2 regions of the Ureibacillus sp. FSL K6-0165 genome follow, and region 2 is predicted to be linked to the other one. Evidence: riboswitches for the same ligand, from Rfam matches in the RefSeq annotation. Region 2 holds a riboswitch; the other holds the start of a gene.
What was found. A riboswitch is a leader RNA that binds a small molecule or an ion and turns the genes downstream of it on or off. The one in region 2 is predicted to bind preQ1.

Region 1: linked by a shared signal. The riboswitch ahead of NST00_RS00685 (QueT transporter family protein) and the one ahead of queF (preQ(1) synthase) in region 2 are both predicted to bind preQ1.

What each region holds. Positions count from the first base shown of each region.
Region 1 covers NZ_JBBOQS010000001.1:137,193-146,887, reverse strand. The annotation lists gene trpB (tryptophan synthase subunit beta) at 1-235, opposite strand, end outside; gene NST00_RS00700 (phosphoribosylanthranilate isomerase) at 258-869, opposite strand; gene trpC (indole-3-glycerol phosphate synthase TrpC) at 874-1,662, opposite strand; gene trpD (anthranilate phosphoribosyltransferase) at 1,662-2,696, opposite strand; T-box leader at 2,791-3,021, opposite strand; gene NST00_RS00685 (QueT transporter family protein) at 3,341-3,829, opposite strand; PreQ1 riboswitch class I at 3,838-3,881, opposite strand; gene NST00_RS00680 (ABC transporter substrate-binding protein) at 4,254-5,276, shown strand; gene NST00_RS00675 (ABC transporter permease) at 5,311-6,342, shown strand; gene NST00_RS00670 (ABC transporter ATP-binding protein) at 6,335-7,129, shown strand; gene ilvA (threonine ammonia-lyase IlvA) at 7,300-8,559, opposite strand; gene NST00_RS00660 (YjiH family protein) at 8,885-9,695, opposite strand, start outside.
Region 2 covers NZ_JBBOQS010000001.1:1,314,866-1,324,560, forward strand. The annotation lists gene NST00_RS06530 (alpha/beta fold hydrolase) at 1-516, shown strand, start outside; gene NST00_RS06535 (dihydrofolate reductase family protein) at 748-1,302, shown strand; gene NST00_RS06540 (hypothetical protein) at 1,325-1,717, shown strand; gene uvsE (UV DNA damage repair endonuclease UvsE) at 1,984-2,937, shown strand; PreQ1 riboswitch class I at 3,050-3,095, shown strand; gene queF (preQ(1) synthase) at 3,180-3,680, shown strand; PreQ1 riboswitch class I at 3,686-3,729, shown strand; gene queC (7-cyano-7-deazaguanine synthase QueC) at 3,786-4,466, shown strand; gene queD (6-carboxytetrahydropterin synthase QueD) at 4,453-4,923, shown strand; gene queE (7-carboxy-7-deazaguanine synthase QueE) at 4,916-5,644, shown strand; gene NST00_RS06570 (hypothetical protein) at 5,836-5,991, opposite strand; partial or broken gene NST00_RS06575 (YnfA family protein) at 6,104-6,429, opposite strand; gene NST00_RS06580 (ABC transporter substrate-binding protein) at 6,762-8,345, shown strand; gene NST00_RS06585 (ABC transporter permease) at 8,361-9,365, shown strand; gene NST00_RS06590 (ABC transporter permease) at 9,376-9,695, shown strand, end outside.

The DNA.
Region 1 (9,695 bases), 1.2 Mb from region 2:
CTTCTCGTTTTAAATAAATTTTTGCGCCGCCACAATGCTCAGTAAGTCGTTCTGCAAAGTAAAGGGGCGTTTCTCTGCCAACGTAATTTTTTAAATAGTAGTGAAGTTCCTGTTGGAAAGACTCATCATGTTTATATTGTTCATAAGCTTCTTCAAGTTCCAGTAAGGCTGTCATTAATGTTTCCGGAACAAATTGACCGCCAAAACGACCGAACTTGCCTTTTACTTTCGTCATGTCATTTAGCTCCTTTAACCGTTTATTGTAAAGTTGTTGCTGCTTGGATGAATGATTGAATCAGTTCACAATTTTTCTTTCCATCTTGCTCAACGCCGCTTGAAACATCTACAGCGAAAGGGTGTACCGCTGCAATCGCCTGCTGCACGTTCAAAGCATTCAGTCCTCCTGCAAGTATTACTTTCTCTTTAGGGATGGAAAGTTGATCAAGTAAAGACCAATCAAATGCTTTACCACTCCCGCCAGCGAAATCTGTTCCGGGAGCATCGAATAAATAGTAATCTACGTTGTACTTGCTAGCTTTTTCAACATCGCTAAGCTCGCGGATGGAAAAAGCTTTGATAGAAGGGAGTCCTAGTTTTTCGATAAAAGTTGGTTCTTCATTGCCATGATATTGAATGAAATCGAGTGGTACTTTTTCAAAAGCTTCTTTCACTTCATCTTCTGTCGGATTGACAAATACACCAACTTTTTTCACATGTTTCGGTACTATTTGTGAAAGTTCACAGGCCTTTCTGATGGAAATTTGTCTTTTGCTTGGCGCAAACACAAAGCCTAAAAAATTCGCTCCTGCAGCAACTGCACAATGCACGTGAACTTTTTCTTTTAATCCGCAAATTTTCACTTTTGTCATCGCTCTACATCCTTAAGGGAGGAAGTTTTATTTGGAAAGATTTTAATGTCTCTTCCACATTGCCGCTTCTCATCAACGATTCGCCGACAAGAATTCCACGAGCTCCCGCTTTAGCAACACGTTCGGCATCCACTGTTTCAAAAATGCCGCTTTCACTAATAAAGGCAATGTTATCAATTCGATTGATTGTTTCTGCCAACTTTTCAGTTTGAGCCAAGTCTACTTGGAATGTTTTTAAATCTCTGTTATTGACGCCAATCAATTTTGGATGAAGGCAAAGGGCTCGTTTCAGTTCTTCCTCGCTGTGTACTTCAACAAGTACCTCCAATCCTAAACTGATTGCGTACTCATACAATTCTGATAATGTTTCATCATCTAATGCAGCGACGATCAGAAGAATGACCGATGCACCAGCATGAAGTGCATAATCGATTTGAGCTTTATCGATGATGAAATCTTTATTTAAAATTGGAGTATCCACATGATTTGCAATGCTGGCCAAGTCTTCAAAAGATCCTTTGAAAAACTTTTCTTCCGTTAAAACAGAGATGCATGCTGCACCAGCTTGTGCATATCGTTTTGCTTGTTTTACTGGGTCGGCGTTCTCATTTATGATGCCTTTAGAAGGGGAGGCTCGCTTCATTTCTGCAATAATTTGAAGAGTGTTAGATTTTCGTAATGCATCGTACAATGATGGCCGTTTTTTTAAAGGAATGTCCCATTGGGGCTTTGATTCTTTCAATTTTGAAAGAATCGCTTTTTTATGTTCAATTATCATATCTAAAATCGTCATTAAATTGCTTGCTCCTTTATTGTGTTTTGGCTAAATTCAATCACTGCTTCTAGTTTCTTATAAGCACGACCGGATTCGATGGCATCACGAGCCATGGAAACACCTTCCTTCAATGTTTCGGCAATGCCGTATGCGAAGAAACCGAGAGCTGAATTTAAAACGACTGCATCATAGTATGGCGAGCGTTTTCCTTTCAATAATTCTTTTAATATTTCAGCATTTTCTTCCGGTGTACCACCACGGAGGTGTGATATCGATGCAGGTTGTAAACCCAGTTCTTCAATGTTGATGGTGAAAGGTTTAATTTCGCCATTTTCCAACAGGGCAGAACGGTTTCGGTGGTCGAGAGAAGCTTCATCCATGCCTTGTGATCCTGAAATAACGATAGCTCGCTTTCTCCCTAAAATACTTAATACTTTTGCATATTCCTCCACGAAATCTGGACGATTAATGCCGACTAGTTGAACCTCTAAGTCAACAGGATTTGTTAAGGGGCCAACTAAGTTGAAAATGGTTGGCTTACCAATTGCTCGACGAACTTCACCGATGCGTTTCAGTTTTGGATGAACGGCCGGGGCATATAGAAAAGTGATTCCTTCTTGTTCCAATAACTGTACGGACTCATGGACAGTAAAATCTGTATGAATGCCTAGTGCTTGTAGGACATCGGCACTTCCAGAAGAACTAGAAATTTTCCGATTGCCATGTTTTGCGACTTTCACAAAGCTGCTTGCTAATACAAAGGCAGAAGTTGTACTGATGTTGAAAGTTTTCAGACCGTCGCCCCCAGTACCGCAAATATCGATATAAGTACCTTTTGTGACAGGGAAATGAATGGCATTGGATTTCATCACGATGGAAAGTGCGGCAATTTCCTCCGCTGTTTCACCTTTTTCATGAAGTGCTACTAAAAATTCAGCAATTGCTTCTTTTGGTGTTTCCTCGTTAAAGATGATTTCTGCCGCTTGAATCATATCGTCATAAGATAAGTTTTCTTTTTCTTGAACACGTTTTGTAAAAACATGAATGTTCATTCTATCATCCTCCAAATTTAAAATTTGAAGTTTAGATAGAATAGCCGGTGGGAGAAATAAAAAAACCTCTGCAAAAGGGCATGAAAACCCATTTGCAGAGGACGACCTTGCTGCCGCGTTGCCACCTCTATTGAAGCAGTTATGACTTCCACCTCGGTGTGCTCACTGTCGTGAACACTTCCCAATAACGCGGGAAAGACGTCAACCACTTGCGCAGTTGCTCTCGTAAGGCCCATTCACGAAAAGGAATGCACTAGTTTCCACCAACCACTAGCTCTCTATCGCATTACACATTTCGCTACTTTTCCTTACTCATCAATTTTGCTCGGCTATTCTCAACTAAACTCAGACTCTGCTCAACTAAGCTACCGGTGCGGTGATTGTGCTTCCACAACCTTTCTCCGCCACGTTTGATTGCAGTATATTTTATTCCGAAATTGTATGAATGTCAATAATTTTCGGTAAATTCGGGAAGGAAAATGTTATTCGAATAAATAAGTATTTTCGAATTGATAAATTGCTAAATTCAAAAAAATAATTACTGATTGTAAAAATCCATCAAATCCAAAAGAGTTCGTTCGTTTTTAATCCTAGTATAAAAAAATAGCACAGACTGTACATTAGTCTGTGCTACTAGTTTTATATTATTGATCGATTAAATTTTTGAAATTTAATCGTTTATCTAGCAATTGCATAATTGGAATACCGATTAGTAAAACAACCGCTTCACCAATGGCTGTAGTTAACCACGAAAGCCAGAAGGGAAGCTCTAACGCTAACTTTAATTCTAAAGCGATAATCCACATCATGAATGTGAAGACAAATGAGTTAATCAACATACGATAGGCGATGTTTTTCACATATTTGCTAACGATGATAAGAATCGTTAAGCAAATAACGGAGTGGGCTACTCCGAAGACTAAATCAAACCAGCCTAGAGGTGAAAATAAGTTTGATATAAATACGCCTAATACAACACCTAGCATATAGCGAGGGTTAAAGGCAATTAGGTGGTTAAAGATTTCAGCGATGCGAAATTGAATATCGCCAAAGCTTAAAAATGATAGCGTATACGTTACCGCAATATAAAGTGCAGCTATGATTGCGGACATTGCCATAAATTTTGTTTTCATTAAATTTTCACTCCTTAGTTTTTTATCGTGGGATTTCGCGAACCACGGTGTGATAAGCACACAAAATATAATTCTATCATAAACAAAAAGAAAATCAAATTTAGCTTTGGAAAAAATTAACGATGATAAAGGGAAGATTTCGTACAACAAAATAAAGTTCACAACTTTGTCACAAAATATTCATTATTTCAAAAAAACAATTTATTCTAGAAAATCCTCGTAATTTAGCGATTTAAAGCGATAAATTAATATTACTAAAGTAATAAAAAGAATTTTCTTAAATTCAGAACATTCCTAATGTTATTGACTCTTGAACTATGAGAATGTAATATATCGTTAAACTCTAGCTTTATTTGAATAAAGCGAAAATATTTTTTATTCGAAATTGTTAGTAATTTTTCGAAGGATAGTGGGGGAAATTTGTATGAAAAGTAGCATGAAAAAACTATCATTTTTGCTCTTTGGTTTAGTGTTGCTTCTAGCTGCTTGTGGCGGCGGCGGTAATGATACATCTGAATCGAGCGAAAACAACACAGAAAACGAAACAACAGAAGAAGTAAAAAATTATAAGATTGGTGTAACACAAATTGTTGAACATCCATCTTTAAACGCTGCATATCAAGGATTCCAAGATGCATTGAAAGATGCTGGTTTAAATGTTAAATATGATTATCAAATTGCACAAAACGATAATAGTTTGAATACGCAAATTGCACAAAACTTAGCAAGTGCAGGAGTAGATTTGATTTTCGCCAACTCCACTCCATCTGCACAAGCTGCTAAAAATGTAACAACTGAAATTCCAATTGTTTTTACATCTGTAACAGATCCGGTTGCAGCTCAATTAATTGATTCGATTGAATCACCTGGTGCAAACGTTACTGGTACGATTGACTTGCACCCAGAAGCAATTAAAACAACGGTAGAATTCATGAAAGACGCTTTAGACGTTAAATCAATCGGAATGGTTTACAACGCAGGTGAACAAAACTCAGTAGCTCAAGTAAACCAAGTGAAAGAGATTGCTGATTCATTAGGTTTAAAAGTAGAAGGTGCTACTGTATCTCAAAGTTCAGAGATCAAACAAGCTGCAGAATCTTTAATCGGAAAAGTTGATGCATTTTATATCATTACAGATAACACAGTCGTATCCGCTCTAGAATCTATTATTCAAGTAGCAGATAGCAATAAACTACCGCTTGTTGTTGGTGAATTTGACTCTGTAAGACGCGGCGGATTGTTGGCATTTGGTTTCGAGTATTACGATATCGGATATCAAGCTGGTGAAATGGCTGCAAAAATCTTAAAAGGTGAAGCGACACCTGCAGATATTCCAGCAGAATATCCAAATACATTGAAATTAGTAATGAATAAAGATGCAATTGAGAAACTTGGTCTTGAAGTGAAAGACGAGTGGGAAGCTGAGCTTGTCGAAACACAACAATAAAATATTTTCAACATGTTAGGAGAGATGATTCAATATGTTTACAGCAATGTTCGGTGCAGTTGAGCAAGGAATCATCTACGCAATAATGGCACTCGGAGTGTATCTAACATTCCGAGTGTTAGATTTTCCAGACTTGACGGTAGATGGTAGCTTTGTTTCGGGTGCGGCTACAGCTGCAACAATGATTGTTTTAGGTTATCACCCAATATTAGCTACGTTAGCAGCGATTGTCGTAGGATTTATTGCAGGATGTATCACTGGTTTGCTCCATACAAAAGGAAACATTAATCCGCTCCTTGCCGGGATCATTATGATGATTGGCCTCTATTCCGTAAACCTGCGAATTATGGGCTTCTCAAGTGAAAATGCAACGAGCCTTCCGAACGTTCCTCTACTAAATAGTGAAACAATCTTCACTAAAATTTATTCTTTCTGGGAACATTTAGGGATTGATGCATTTTTCAATAACATTTTGACGAGTTTAGGAGTAAAAAATCTTCCACAAACTTGGGAAATACTTTTTGTCATGATAATTCTTACAACAGCAATTAAGTTCATAGTGGATTGGTTCCTCAAAACAGAGATTGGTCTAGCGATTCGTGCTACGGGGGATAACAAACGAATGATTCGCAGTTTTTCTGCGAATACGGACACTTTAATTATTTTAGGTGTTGGATTATCGAATGGGTTAGTAGCGTTAGCGGGGGCTTTAATCGCCCAATATAATAAATATTCCGATGCGACAATGGGGATCGGGATGATTACAGTTGGTCTAGCATCTGTCATTATCGGTGAAGCGATTTTTGGAACGAAATCAATCATGCGCACTACTTTTGCGGTAATAGTTGGAGCAATTGTTTATCGGATTGTACTTGCGATTGCATTGCGAGTGCCATTCCTCGATGCAAGTGATATGAAATTGATTACAGCCATCATTGTAATCTTAGCGTTAATCGTTCCGCAAATGATTGATAAGCAAAAAGATAAGAAGCGGAAGGCGAAGCGACTGCAAGAAAAGCTAGCCGCTGCTCAACTAGAAAAGCAAGGAGGCGATCACCTTGCTTAAGCTAGAAGGCATTAACAAAATTTTTAATGAAGGTACACCAGATGAAAAGGTGGCTTTGAATAACATCAATCTTCATTTAAAACCTGGAGATTTCGTAACGGTTATCGGAAGTAATGGTGCGGGAAAGTCAACAATGATGAACATGATTTCTGGAGTATTAAAACCAGATGTTGGGAAAGTATGGATTGATGGAAAAGACGTAACCCATTTACCTGAATACAAGCGCTCTCATTATATCGGGCGCGTTTTCCAAGATCCGATGGCGGGTACGGCACCATCTATGACGATTGAGGAAAATCTTGCAATTGCCTATGCCCGAAATTCCAATCGTTCATTGAGGTTAGGTGTGAATCGACAACGCCGCGACTTCTTCCGTACCTCCCTTGAAAAATTGCATTTAAATTTAGAAAATCGCTTAAATGCAAAAGTAGGATTGCTATCCGGTGGGGAAAGACAGGCATTGTCATTATTAATGGCAACATTTACGCAACCTGCGATTCTATTACTAGATGAGCATACGGCAGCTCTTGACCCATCACGAGCAGAATTGATTACGAACTTAACAAAGCAATTGGTAGAAGAAAATCATTTAACAACGTTAATGGTAACGCACAACATGCAACAAGCCATCGATTTAGGCAATCGTTTAATTATGATGGATAAAGGGCAAATCATTTTAGAAGTAGATGAAGATCAAAAACCAAACTTAACAATTCCTGACTTAATGGCTGAATTCGAACGCATCCGCGGTGAAAAAATGAATTCTGACCGAGCGTTGTTGGGGTAATTAATGTTGATATAGCCAACTCTTTATTATAAGGGTTGGTTTTTATTTTTTTTTAAATGCCAAAATAAAAATGAATACTATCCTTCCAACTTGAAAAAAATAATACAAAATCTGTTAATAAAATCTAAAACCCGAGCGCTTATCACATTAAACGCTCGGGTTTCTTTTTGTTAAATCAACAATCCAAATAAAGTGCTGTCTTTATTCACTTCTTTAAACTCAAAACCATTCACTCGCATGCGATCGATTAAGCCTTCATAATCTCCCGGTTTGCTTACTTCAATTCCGACTAGTGCAGGACCTTCTTCTTTATTGTTTTTCTTCGTATATTCAAATCGGATAATATCATCATTAGGGCCGAGAACAACCGTTAAGAATTGGCGTAATGCTCCTGCGCGTTGAGGGAAGTTGACGATAAAGTAGTAAAGCAAACCTTCATATAATAATGATTTTTCTTTAATCTCTTGCATACGGCTGATATCATTATTGCCACCTGTAATAATCGCAACGGCCGTTTTTCCTTTTAGCTGATCCGCATAAAAATCAAGGGCGGATACTGGTAATGCGCCGGATGGTTCTGCAATGATAGCGTGTTTATTATATAAGTCAAGAATAGTTGTACTTACTTTTCCTTCCGGTATTGTAATAATATCATCTAAATATTTGCGGCAAATTTCATAAGTTTTTTGCCCAACAGATTGAACTGCTGTACCGTCGCAAAACTTATCAATTTTTTCTAAAGTGACAGGTCCGCCATTTTCAAAGGCTGCTTTCATGCTTGGAGCGCCTTCTGGTTCAACACCAATCACTTTTGTATTTGGTGAAATGTTTTTAATATAGGCAGCAACTCCGCTCATTAATCCTCCGCCACCGATACCTCCAAATACAAAATCAAGAGGTTCTTCAATGTCATTTAAAATTTCTACGCCCAATGTGCCTTGTCCAGCGATGATATCATAATCATCAAAAGGATGAATAAAGATCATTTCATGTTCCAAACAATAATCCATCGCTGCATTTGCTGAATCATCAAATGTATCGCCAGTTAACACAATCTCCACATAATCGCGACCGAACATGCGCACTTGGTCGACTTTTTGTTTTGGAGTTGTCAACGGCATGAAAATGGTTCCTTTAATCTTTAAATGAGCACAAGAATAAGCTACCCCTTGGGCATGATTGCCGGCGCTGGCGCAAACAACACCTCTTGCACGTGCTTCATCTTCAACTTTTTTAATTTTATAATAAGCACCCCGTAACTTAAAGGAGCGCACTGATTGTAAATCTTCACGTTTTAAATAAATATTCGCACCATACTTTTCTGACAGATATTCATTTTTTTGTAATGGCGTATGAAGTACTACATCTTTTAATTGGTGCTGTGCTTTTAAGATGTTTTCAACAGTAAAGCTTTTATCCGCAACTTCCATTTTAAATTTAACCTCCGTTAGTTCCAGCATTTATTTATTTTAACATAAGATTCAGTATTTTATGAAATTTATAAATGCCATACTGTAAAGTCCCTTTATATGTATATGATTTCATACATAAAACTTTTGAAATATAAATAATATACAGAATAGTCTAAAGACAGCTTTTAAAAAAATCAAGGTATAAATCGATAAAAAAAGAAAAAAATTTGTTTATTTAAAACGTTAAAGTGTTAAAGTTATTTGAATAATCGACATGCTTCCATTAGTAGGAGCCGTATTTAAAAAAACACCATTTTCTCAAAGGAAAATGGTGTCACATAAGTTAAAAGATTAAGTGAGCGATGAAAGCAACTATCGGTATTGAAATGATTGTGCGAATTAAGAAGATAATAAACAAATCCCAAATTTTTAATGGAAGTTTTGTACCTAAAATCAAGCCACCAACTTCAGACATATAAATTAATTGCGTAACAGAAATTGTTGCGATAAAGAAACGAGTTAATTCAGACTCGATTCCAGCTCCTAATATAGAAGGAAGCAACATATCCGCGAATCCAATAATCATTGTTTGGGCAGCTTCGTCTGCGTAAGGAATTTGGAACAATTGCAAAATCGGTTCGAATGGCATTCCTAAAATTTTAAAGAAACTAGTATATTCTGCAAGAATTAATGCTATTGTACCGAATGCCATGATGACCGGTGTAATGGCAAACCACATTTCCAAAACATTTTTAAAGCCTGAGCGAACCACGTTTAATAAATTTCGATTGCTATGGGCTTTATCTAACGCATTTTGTAGGCCAAAAGTAAATGAATTAAATCCTTCCGGAACATCTTCACGGCGACTTTCTGGAGTAGATCCGTCAAAATTCGTATCCGGTTTATTTCGTAAAGGATAGATTCTTGGCATAATGACAGCCAAGATTAAACCAACTAAAATGACCGTACCGTAAAATTGCAAGAAATAATGGCCAAGATCTACCGTTTCAACAATCACAAAACAGAAAGTAATCGAAACGACGGAAAAGGTAGTGGCGATTGTAGCAGCCTCTCTCGCTGTATAGTTTCCTTGCTCATATTGTCTACTTGTGAGAAGCACACCAATTGTGCCGTCTCCAACCCAAGAAGCTAAA
Region 2 (9,695 bases):
TTAAACAATTTTGCATTAGTAGGCCATTCTACTGGCGGAGCTATTGCAATACGTTATATGTCTCGTCATCATGGTTTTGGTGTATCGAAATTAATTCTTGTTGCGAGTGCAGCTCCAATCGGCTTTACACAAGAGACTGCACAAAGTTTTCTTCAACTAGCATATAATGATCGACCGAAAATGATGCAAAAAGTAATCGACGGATTTTTCTTCCAATATATTACAAAAGAATTTTCTGATTGGTTTATGAAAATGGGATTGGATGCAGCAAGTTGGTCGACAATTGCAATCATTAATACTTTAAGAGATGAAAATTTATATGCGGATCTTTCAAAAATTCATGTGCCTACGTTAATCATTCATGGAATACATGATAAAGTAATCCCTTTTGCACAAGCTCAAGAACTCAATGAACTCATATCAAATTCGAAGGTCGTTCCTTTCCAATATAGCGGCCATGGAACGTTTTGGGAAGAACGGGATCGATTTAATGAGGTATTATGGCAATTTATTTAAGGCGGATTGGAGTGATTCCAATTCGCTTTTTGCCTTTTGTCTTCTTTAGTCCAACTGTAAGTTTTGTCTAGATGAAAATGAAACTTCAACGAGGATCATTCGTCAAATCTTAGAAAAATCAATCATGCTAACATAAGATTTTGTCACTATCAAGGAGATATTTGACAATAAAGTTCAAGCGTATGATATAGTAGTTTTCCAATCGAAAATCTAAGGAAGAGAGGGAAAACGATGCAAAACCAAAGAAAGATTATACTAGATTTAGCAGTGACGTTGGATGGCTTTATAGAAGGGAAGAATGGGGAAATCGATTGGTGCATTATGGAACCAGAAATGAACTTTACGGAATTTCTCCATCAAATCGATACGATTTTTTACGGAAGAAAAAGTTATGAATTGTGGGGACAATATTCACCTGGAGAAAATGCAAGCGCAGAAGAAATAGAAATGTGGGAAATAATCGAAAGTAAAGAGAAATATGTGTTTTCTAGAACACAACAAAGTGCTGATGGGAAGGCTATTTACATCAACGGCAATGTAGTAGAAGAAGTAAATAAATTAAAAAATAAACCTGGGAAAGATATTTGGTTATATGGTGGAGCCAGTCTCATTACAACATTTGTTAATCATGATTTAGTTGACGAATATCGTTTATCAGTCCATCCAATTATTCTAGGAGCGGGGAAACCATTGTTTATTGATATTCAACATAGAGTAGCACTAAAACTTGTAGAAGCAAAGACGTTTCCATCGGGAGTTGTTCAATTGATTTATCATAAAAAATAAAAATTTAATGGAGCGGAAAATAATGAAAGAATTACTCGTATTTGGTGAACTACATAAATACTTAAATAGCTTAGGTTTTATCGAATGTACAATTGCTAATAAGAGTTTATCATTAGGATATAAACCAATTACCATTAGAGGTGCTTCTAAAAAATTTGCAACTTTGAATGGTGATAAAAGATATCGTTGTTTAATTTTGCATGTTGATCCTGGAAATCCTGAATCTGCGAAAGGAAAAATCATTCAAAAGGAGATACAAAAGATTTTAAATTTTGATATCGGGCAAATGAGAACATTTAAATTAAAAAAGCATGAAGTATTTATTCCATTTGAAGTAATAGATACAAAAGAGAAGATGGTATTATTAAAAAATTTCATAGGTAATCAATACAAGATTTTTTTAGAGAATTATTAGTAATTCTAGTTATTATTCAAAATCAATTGTTCAAATTGAATTTATTGCAACGATTTAAATAAAATTATGGAATGGGATAATTTTTTCAAACTTTCCTCATCTCATTTCGTCAATGATTGGAAGTATCTCGAATGGAATTTATAGAAACGAAAAGAAATAGTGGGGTAATCACTATTGTCAGATTTCATAATCCTCCTTTATGATGTATGTATCGTTCTCCATTGACAAACACTATCCTCATCATTCTTTTTTAGGATGGTGTACAGATGATACTTCGATTTGGTTATGTTTCAATGGCACTCCCATTGTGGGAAGCGTCTCCTTCACATACAATTACTTTTACCAACTGGAAAAAACTCGATGAAACAAGTAGAGCCGAGAAATTATTAACCATCACGGAGCGAAATTTAAAAAATACAATTCGCATTCTCCATTACAATATTGCCCACGGAATACTAGTGTACCGAATGTCTTCATCTCTCATTCCATTAGCTGCACATCCGGAAGTGGATTGGGAGTTTATCTCCCCGTTTGAACATCTTTTTAAAGAAATCGGAGAAATGGTTCGAAATTATGGAATGCGGGTCAGCTTTCACCCAGGACAGTTTACTTTATTCACAAGTAAACAAGCTCATGTGACAAACAATGCCATTGTGGATATGACCTATCATTTTAAAATGTTGCAAGCAATGGGGCTAGAAAAAGAGGCAATGTTAAATATCCATGTAGGAGGAGCTTACGGGGATAAAGATGCATCTATTTCCCGATTTTATCAAAACTTCCAAAAATTAGATTCAACAATTCGCATGCAAACGACTTTGGAAAATGATGATAAAACCTATACAGCAGAAGAGACATTAGCCATTTGTGAAAAATTAAAAGTACCTTTTGTATTTGATTACCATCACTATATAGTAAATAAAGGAGACTGTGAATTAGAAGAGTTGTTGCCAAGGATTTTTGCGACTTGGGAACATACAGGGAAAGTTCCGAAATTTCATTTATCATCACCAAAATCTGAAAAAATGTTACGGGCACATGCGGATTATGTTGATATGGATTTTGCTTTTCCATTAATTAAAGCCTTAAAGGATTTCGGAAAATCTGCAGATATTATGATTGAAGCAAAAGCGAAAGATCTTGCATGCCTCCGTTTTGTGGAGGAGCTAGGGAAATTGCGCGGCTTTAAGCGAATCAGTGGTGGGATAATTGAGATTTGAAATGGCAATCCATTGATTATCTCATTGCTTTTTTAATAAACTTTCTAAAAAAATTTGACCTTTTTCACTATATTCTATAATATTACTAAGTAAAGTTGAATACCCGACTAGAACGGGAGAGGTTCATAGCATAACCCTCTATAAAAAACTATGAAACAATAATATTTCATCAGTTTTAATAGAATGAATTGGGTTTACCTCTCTTGAAAATGTTGGGAAACATTTTGCAAGGAGGTTTTTTTATGTCTAGTCGCAAATTAGAAGATGGTTTAAAGGATTTGACGCTGCTCGGTAATCAAAAGACGTCATATCCAACAAAATATGCGCCAGAAGTATTGGAAGCAGTGGATAATTTACATGTCAATCGGGATTATTTTGTAAAATTCAATTGTCCTGAATTTACTAGTCTTTGTCCGCTTACACAGCAGCCGGATTTTGCAACGATTTATATTTCTTATATTCCGGATAAAAAATTGGTGGAAAGCAAATCGCTGAAATTATATTTATTCAGTTTTCGAAATCATGGAGATTTTCATGAAGACTGCGTAAATATCATTATGAATGATTTAATTGAATTATTAGATCCAAGATATATTGAAGTGTGGGGGAAATTTACTCCGCGCGGGGGAATTTCAATCGATCCATGGTGCAACTACGGAAGACCTGGAACGAAATATGAAGAAATGGCAAATTACCGTTTAATGAATCATGATTTATATCCAGAAAAAGTGGATAATCGATAAATTGAATAACAGAGGTTCTTAGCTACCCTCTATAAAAAACTAAGAAGAAACAGCATTTCCTTCTTAGGATGCTGTTTTTTTCTTTATGAAGGAGTGTCTTTAATGATGATATTAAAAGAAGAAAAAGCAATCGTCGTATTTAGTGGTGGACAAGACAGCACGACATGTTTGTTTTGGGCAAAAGAACAGTTTAAAGAAGTGGAAGCTGTGACGTTTGATTATGGTCAAAGACATCGATTGGAAATTGAATGTGCAAAGGAAATCGCAAAGGAAGTAGGGGTAAAGCATCACATTCTTGATATGTCCCTTTTAAATCAGCTAGCTCCAAACGCACTAACACGGGATGATATCGAAGTTGAGGAAGGGAAAGATGGCGAGCTTCCTTCTACCTTTGTGCCGGGGCGCAATTTGCTATTCCTTTCCTTTGCAGGGGTGTTAGCTAGCCAAGTAGGAGCAAAGCATATCGTAACAGGCGTATGTGAAACGGATTTTAGTGGCTATCCTGATTGCCGTGATGTTTTTATCAAATCGTTGAATGTAACAATGAATTTAGCGATGGATGATACGTTTGTCATTCATACGCCGCTCATGTGGTTAACGAAAGCACAAACATGGGAACTGGCAGACAAATTAGGTGTGCTTGATTTTGTACGAAACAATACATTGACTTGCTATAACGGAATCATTGCAGATGGCTGTGGAGAATGTCCAGCATGTAAGTTGAGAAAAAGAGGTCTTGATGAGTATTTGCGTTCTAGAAAGGGTGCTTCACATGTTAGATTTTAGAATTGTTGATAAGCTTCAAAAACTAGATGAAGATATTCAAAGAGTCCAATTGAGATATCACTCGAAGCGTGTGCTCGTCAGCAAGGAGTTTACTTTTGACGCTGCTCATCATTTACATGCATATGATGGGAAATGTAAAAATCTACATGGCCATACGTACAAAGTGGTACTGGGCGTCAGCGGCTATCCGGACAATCGGGGATTGGTGATTGATTTTGGCGATCTTAAAGAAATATGGAAAGAAAAAATTGAAATCTATTTGGATCATCGCTATTTAAATGAAACGTTGCCCCCGATGAACACAACGGCTGAGAATATGGTCGTTTGGATTTATGAAAAATTGGCGGAAGCGTTGCAGGAGAAAGGTTTTGATGATGCGCGGGTAGAATTTATTCGACTCTATGAGACTCCTACAAGTTATGCAGAAGCTAGACGGGAGTGGATGGAAGATGAGTAAAATCGCCGTCATCGAGATTTTTGGACCGACCATCCAAGGGGAAGGGATGGTCATAGGGCAAAAGACGATGTTTGTCCGCACGGCAGGTTGTGACTATTCCTGTTCCTGGTGTGATTCTGCCTTTACTTGGGACGGCAGCGGCAAAAGTTTGATTAAGCAAATGACGGCGGAAGAGATTTGGACTGAGTTAAAGAGGTTAGGAGGAAATGGATTTTCTTTTGTTACCATTTCCGGTGGGAATCCTGTATTGATTCGTCATCTAGAGGCATTAGTTCGGATTTTAAAGGAAAATGATATAAGAATTGGCGTTGAAACGCAAGGGAGCAGATGGCAAGATTGGCTGTATGAAATCGATGAATTAACGATTTCCCCAAAACCGCCAAGTTCTGGGATGAAAACAGATTTTACTGTACTTACTGAAATCATAGATAAGCTAAATGCCCGAAACGGCAACCAGCACATTTCATTGAAAGTCGTTGTGTTTGATGAGGAAGATTATGAATATGCAAAAAAAGTACATTTAAGATATCCGACTATTCCATTTTTCTTACAGGTTGGCAATGATGACACAACTACAAAAGATCAAACGAAACTCGTTAGCCACTTACTGAAAAAATATGAAAGTCTCATTAACAAAGTAATGGCAGATGAGGAATTACAAAACGTGAAAGTACTGCCTCAACTCCATACCCTCGTTTGGGGAAATAAAAGAGGGGTTTAAAAAAACATTACGTACTTCTAGTTTTAGGTTTGGGAATCATAGTTTGATCGTAAAGACTGCTTAAGCGCCATGCTATTTAAGCAGTCTTTTTTGATGGAGTAAGGGGCTTCTACATCTATATAAAAAATAATTGGGCGTTCATTCTAATTATGTTAAATCGAATGACGCCCTCTTTTGAAGAAACAATAAATTTAACGCTTTTCAACAAATAATAAAATCAATGTTGCTACAGGACCTAATAATAAGGAAAGCAAAAACCAGTTCAATCCAGAGCGATTTTTTCCTTGTGCAAGCCCTGCGTTTATTAATGCCAATGTGCCCCAACCAACCACATATTCGTTTTCCATGACGGCCTCCTAAAATAAAATGGTAAAAGTAATTTATATTATTCTATAATATCTAGTTGCCCTTCACCAATGCTAAAGTAATTTCATGTTCAAATACATAAATATTAAGACATTATTCTCTCGGTGCAAATAACATGACCGCAACACCAGCTAAGCATATTGCCGTTCCAATCCAATCATAAATATCTGGGGTTTTCTTATCGATGCTCCATCCCCAAAGCACTGAAAGAAAAATAAATACTCCTCCATAAGCTGCGTAGACTTTGCCGAAGTTTGGGAAGGATTGGAATGTGGCGATGACTCCATATAGGAATAGGACAATTCCACCAATTAAACCTAATAGAGCGGAACGATCTTCTCTTAACCACTGCCAAATTAATAGCCTCCCCCAATTTCTGCTAACCCTGCAAATACAAAAAGTACAATTGCTTTAATCAATTTATACACACCCTAAAAATTAAAACTCTATTAAATATATTCGAAGATTGTTTTACATTCTATCTATTTATATTTCCTATTAAGATTTTTTCCCTCTCAATTCATTACATTTGATAGAAAAAGAATAGTTCTCATTAAACATAAAATAGTTCTACAGTGCATATATCATGATAAAGCTATTCTATTACGAAGGTTAAATATTTATTACAAATTGATTAGTTATTATAGCAAACTCTATTAAATTTCTTCTAATCAGCATAAGCGGACTCAACATACAAACCAAAGTCTGAAATCGGAGAAATTGAATGAAACATTTATTAGGGAGGAATGTTATGAGAAAAAATTGGTTTAATTTCTTAATGTTTGCATTAGTCTTCTTACTTGCAGCTTGTCAAGAAAATGCTAATGCACCAACGAAAGAAGATACAGCGACTAATGAAGGAACGCAGTCTAGTTCAGACCAACTAGTTGTTGCAATACCAGCAGATGTTACATCTTTAGATCCTGCCATCACGATGGATAATACAACTTGGAAAGTTGTCTATAATGTTTATCAAAGATTAGTAGATTATGACGGGGCAACAACGAATATTAAACCTGGACTTGCAAAAGAATGGGAAGTAAGTGAAGATGGAAAAACTTGGACTTTTTATTTAGAAGACGGTCATAAATTTTCTGATGGGACACCAGTGGATGCGGAAGCGGTGAAAGCTAGCTTTGAGAGAACATTGAAAATCAACCAAGGACCAGCAAGTGTATTTAGTATGGTTTCTGAAATTGTTGTAGAAGATCCATTGACTGTGAAATTTATATTATCTGAACCATTCCCACCGTTTTTATCAACTCTTGCAGCTAACTACGGAAATATTGTAAACCCGAAAGTTATGGAACATGACCAAAATGGAGATTTAGGGCAAAACTATCTAGCTAGTGCAACGATGGGTAGTGGTCCATATAAATTAACGGAATGGAAAAAAGGAGAGTCCATTACATTAGAGGTAAACGAACATTCAAAAATTCAACCTCATTTTAAAAAGGTTTTATTCAGAATTATTAACGATCCATCTGTTCAACGAATGCAGTTAGAGAAAGGCGAAATCGATATTGCAGAAGGAATCCCAGTAGATCAAATTCATACGCTAGAAAATGTTGAACATGTAACGATTTTGCAAGAGCCTAGTTTACTAGTTGACTATGTATATATCAATACGAAAAATGGACATCCTGCGCTACAAGATAAACGAGTAAGACAAGCACTAAACTATGCAATTGATTACGAAAGTTTAATTAGCGGAGTGCAACTTGGATTTGCGACTCAAATGCACGGACCAATTCCAGAAGGGCTTTGGGGACATGACAAATCGGTGAAACAATATAACCATGATGTGGAAAAGGCTAAACAATTATTGCAAGAAGCAGGAGTGGAAAATCTCGAGTTGACATTACTATATTCTGATAATAAGTCATGGTGGGAGTCAGAAGCGATTACAATTCAAGCAAATTTAGCGGAAATTGGTGTGAAAGTAAATCTAAATAAAGTTGCTTATGCTACTTCTCGTGAAATGATGGATAAAGGTGAATTTGATTTGATGCTTGGCGTATGGAGTCCAGACTTTGGTGATCCATATATGTTCATGAACTATTGGTTTGATTCAGAAAACCATGGTTTAGCAGGAAATCGTGCATTCTATGCAAATCCTGAAGTAGATCAGTTATTAAGAGAAGCTGTGGCGAAAAATGATCAAGAAGTTCGCCATAATCTTTATAAACAAGTTCAGGATATTGTGTTAGAAGATGCACCTTATATTTTACTTTATCAAAAAGACTTTATTTTACCGATGAACAAACGAGTAAAAGGATTTGTTTACAACCCTATGCTAGAAGGACAGTACAATTTGCATGAGATGTCTAAATAAAATGGGGTGGCATACATGCTCAAGATAATTGTGAAAAGGCTTGGATTATTAGTTTTTGTTATTTTTGGAGTGACATTGGTGACATTCTTTATGTCCCGTGTCATTCCAGGTGATCCTGCTAGTATGATTGCTGGACAAAGAGCAAGTGAAGAAACATTGCAATCCATTCGTAAACAATTGGGTCTAGACCAGCCAGTCTGGATCCAATATTTCAATTATATGGGTGATTTATTAAAAGGAGATTTAGGTACATCTATTCGAACACAACGCCCTGTTTTAAATGATTTACTTCAATTTTTCCCTGCTACTTTGGAATTGGCAATTGCAGCATTTTTCATTGCAATATTAATAGGGATTCCTCTTGGAGTGTTAGCTGCTCTTAAGAAAAATACTTTTTGGGATCATATAAGCCGCGTATTTTCCATTAGTGGGGTATCCATACCAGTGTTTTTTAGCGGATTAGTTGCCATTTTAATTTTTTATGGAATGTTAGGATGGCTGCCTTCAAACGGCAGAATTGGAACAGATGTAAATCCACCAACACATATTACAGGATTTTACATTATCGACAGCATTCTAACTCTAGACACTATTGCGCTAAAAAGTAGCATCAAACATTTATTGTTGCCGGCCATCGTATTATCTTTTGCACAATTGGCTGTAATTACAAGACAAGTACGTGCGAGTATGTTGGAAGTAATGAAACAAGAATATATAAGAACAGCTATTGCAAATGGAATTCAAGGCAGATTGTTAATTGTTTCCTATGCGTTGCGAAATGCATTAATTCCTACAGTGACAGTAATTGGTGTAGCCTTTGGATCTTTGCTAGGCGGAGCTATTGTAACGGAAACAATCTTTGGGTGGCCAGGCATGGGGAAATTTGTTGTGGAGTCTATACAATATTTAGATTTTCCTGCAATTATGGGCTTTACGATTTTTATTGGAGTTGGATATGTGTTGATTAATTTAACAGTGGATATAATTTATCTGATTTTAAATCCGCAGTTGAAGCGATAAGGGGGAAATTATGGTAAGCAGATACTATAAGTTGGAAACTACAAAAAATCCCTTCTGGTATAAATTGAAACAAAACAAAATGACCCTCGTTGGTTTAGCAATTTTATGTATCATTGTGGTCCTGTCGATACTCGTGCCTTTTATTTCTCCCTATGATCCAAACAAAATCGATTTAGCAAATAAGTTTCAACCACCGTCAAATAGTCATTGGTTTGGTACCGATGAAGTAGGAAGAGATATTTTTACAAGAATTTTTTATGGTGCCATCTTATCCCTTGGGCTTGGTATTGTCGTTATTTTTATTGCAGCTTTGGTCGGTCTTATAATTGG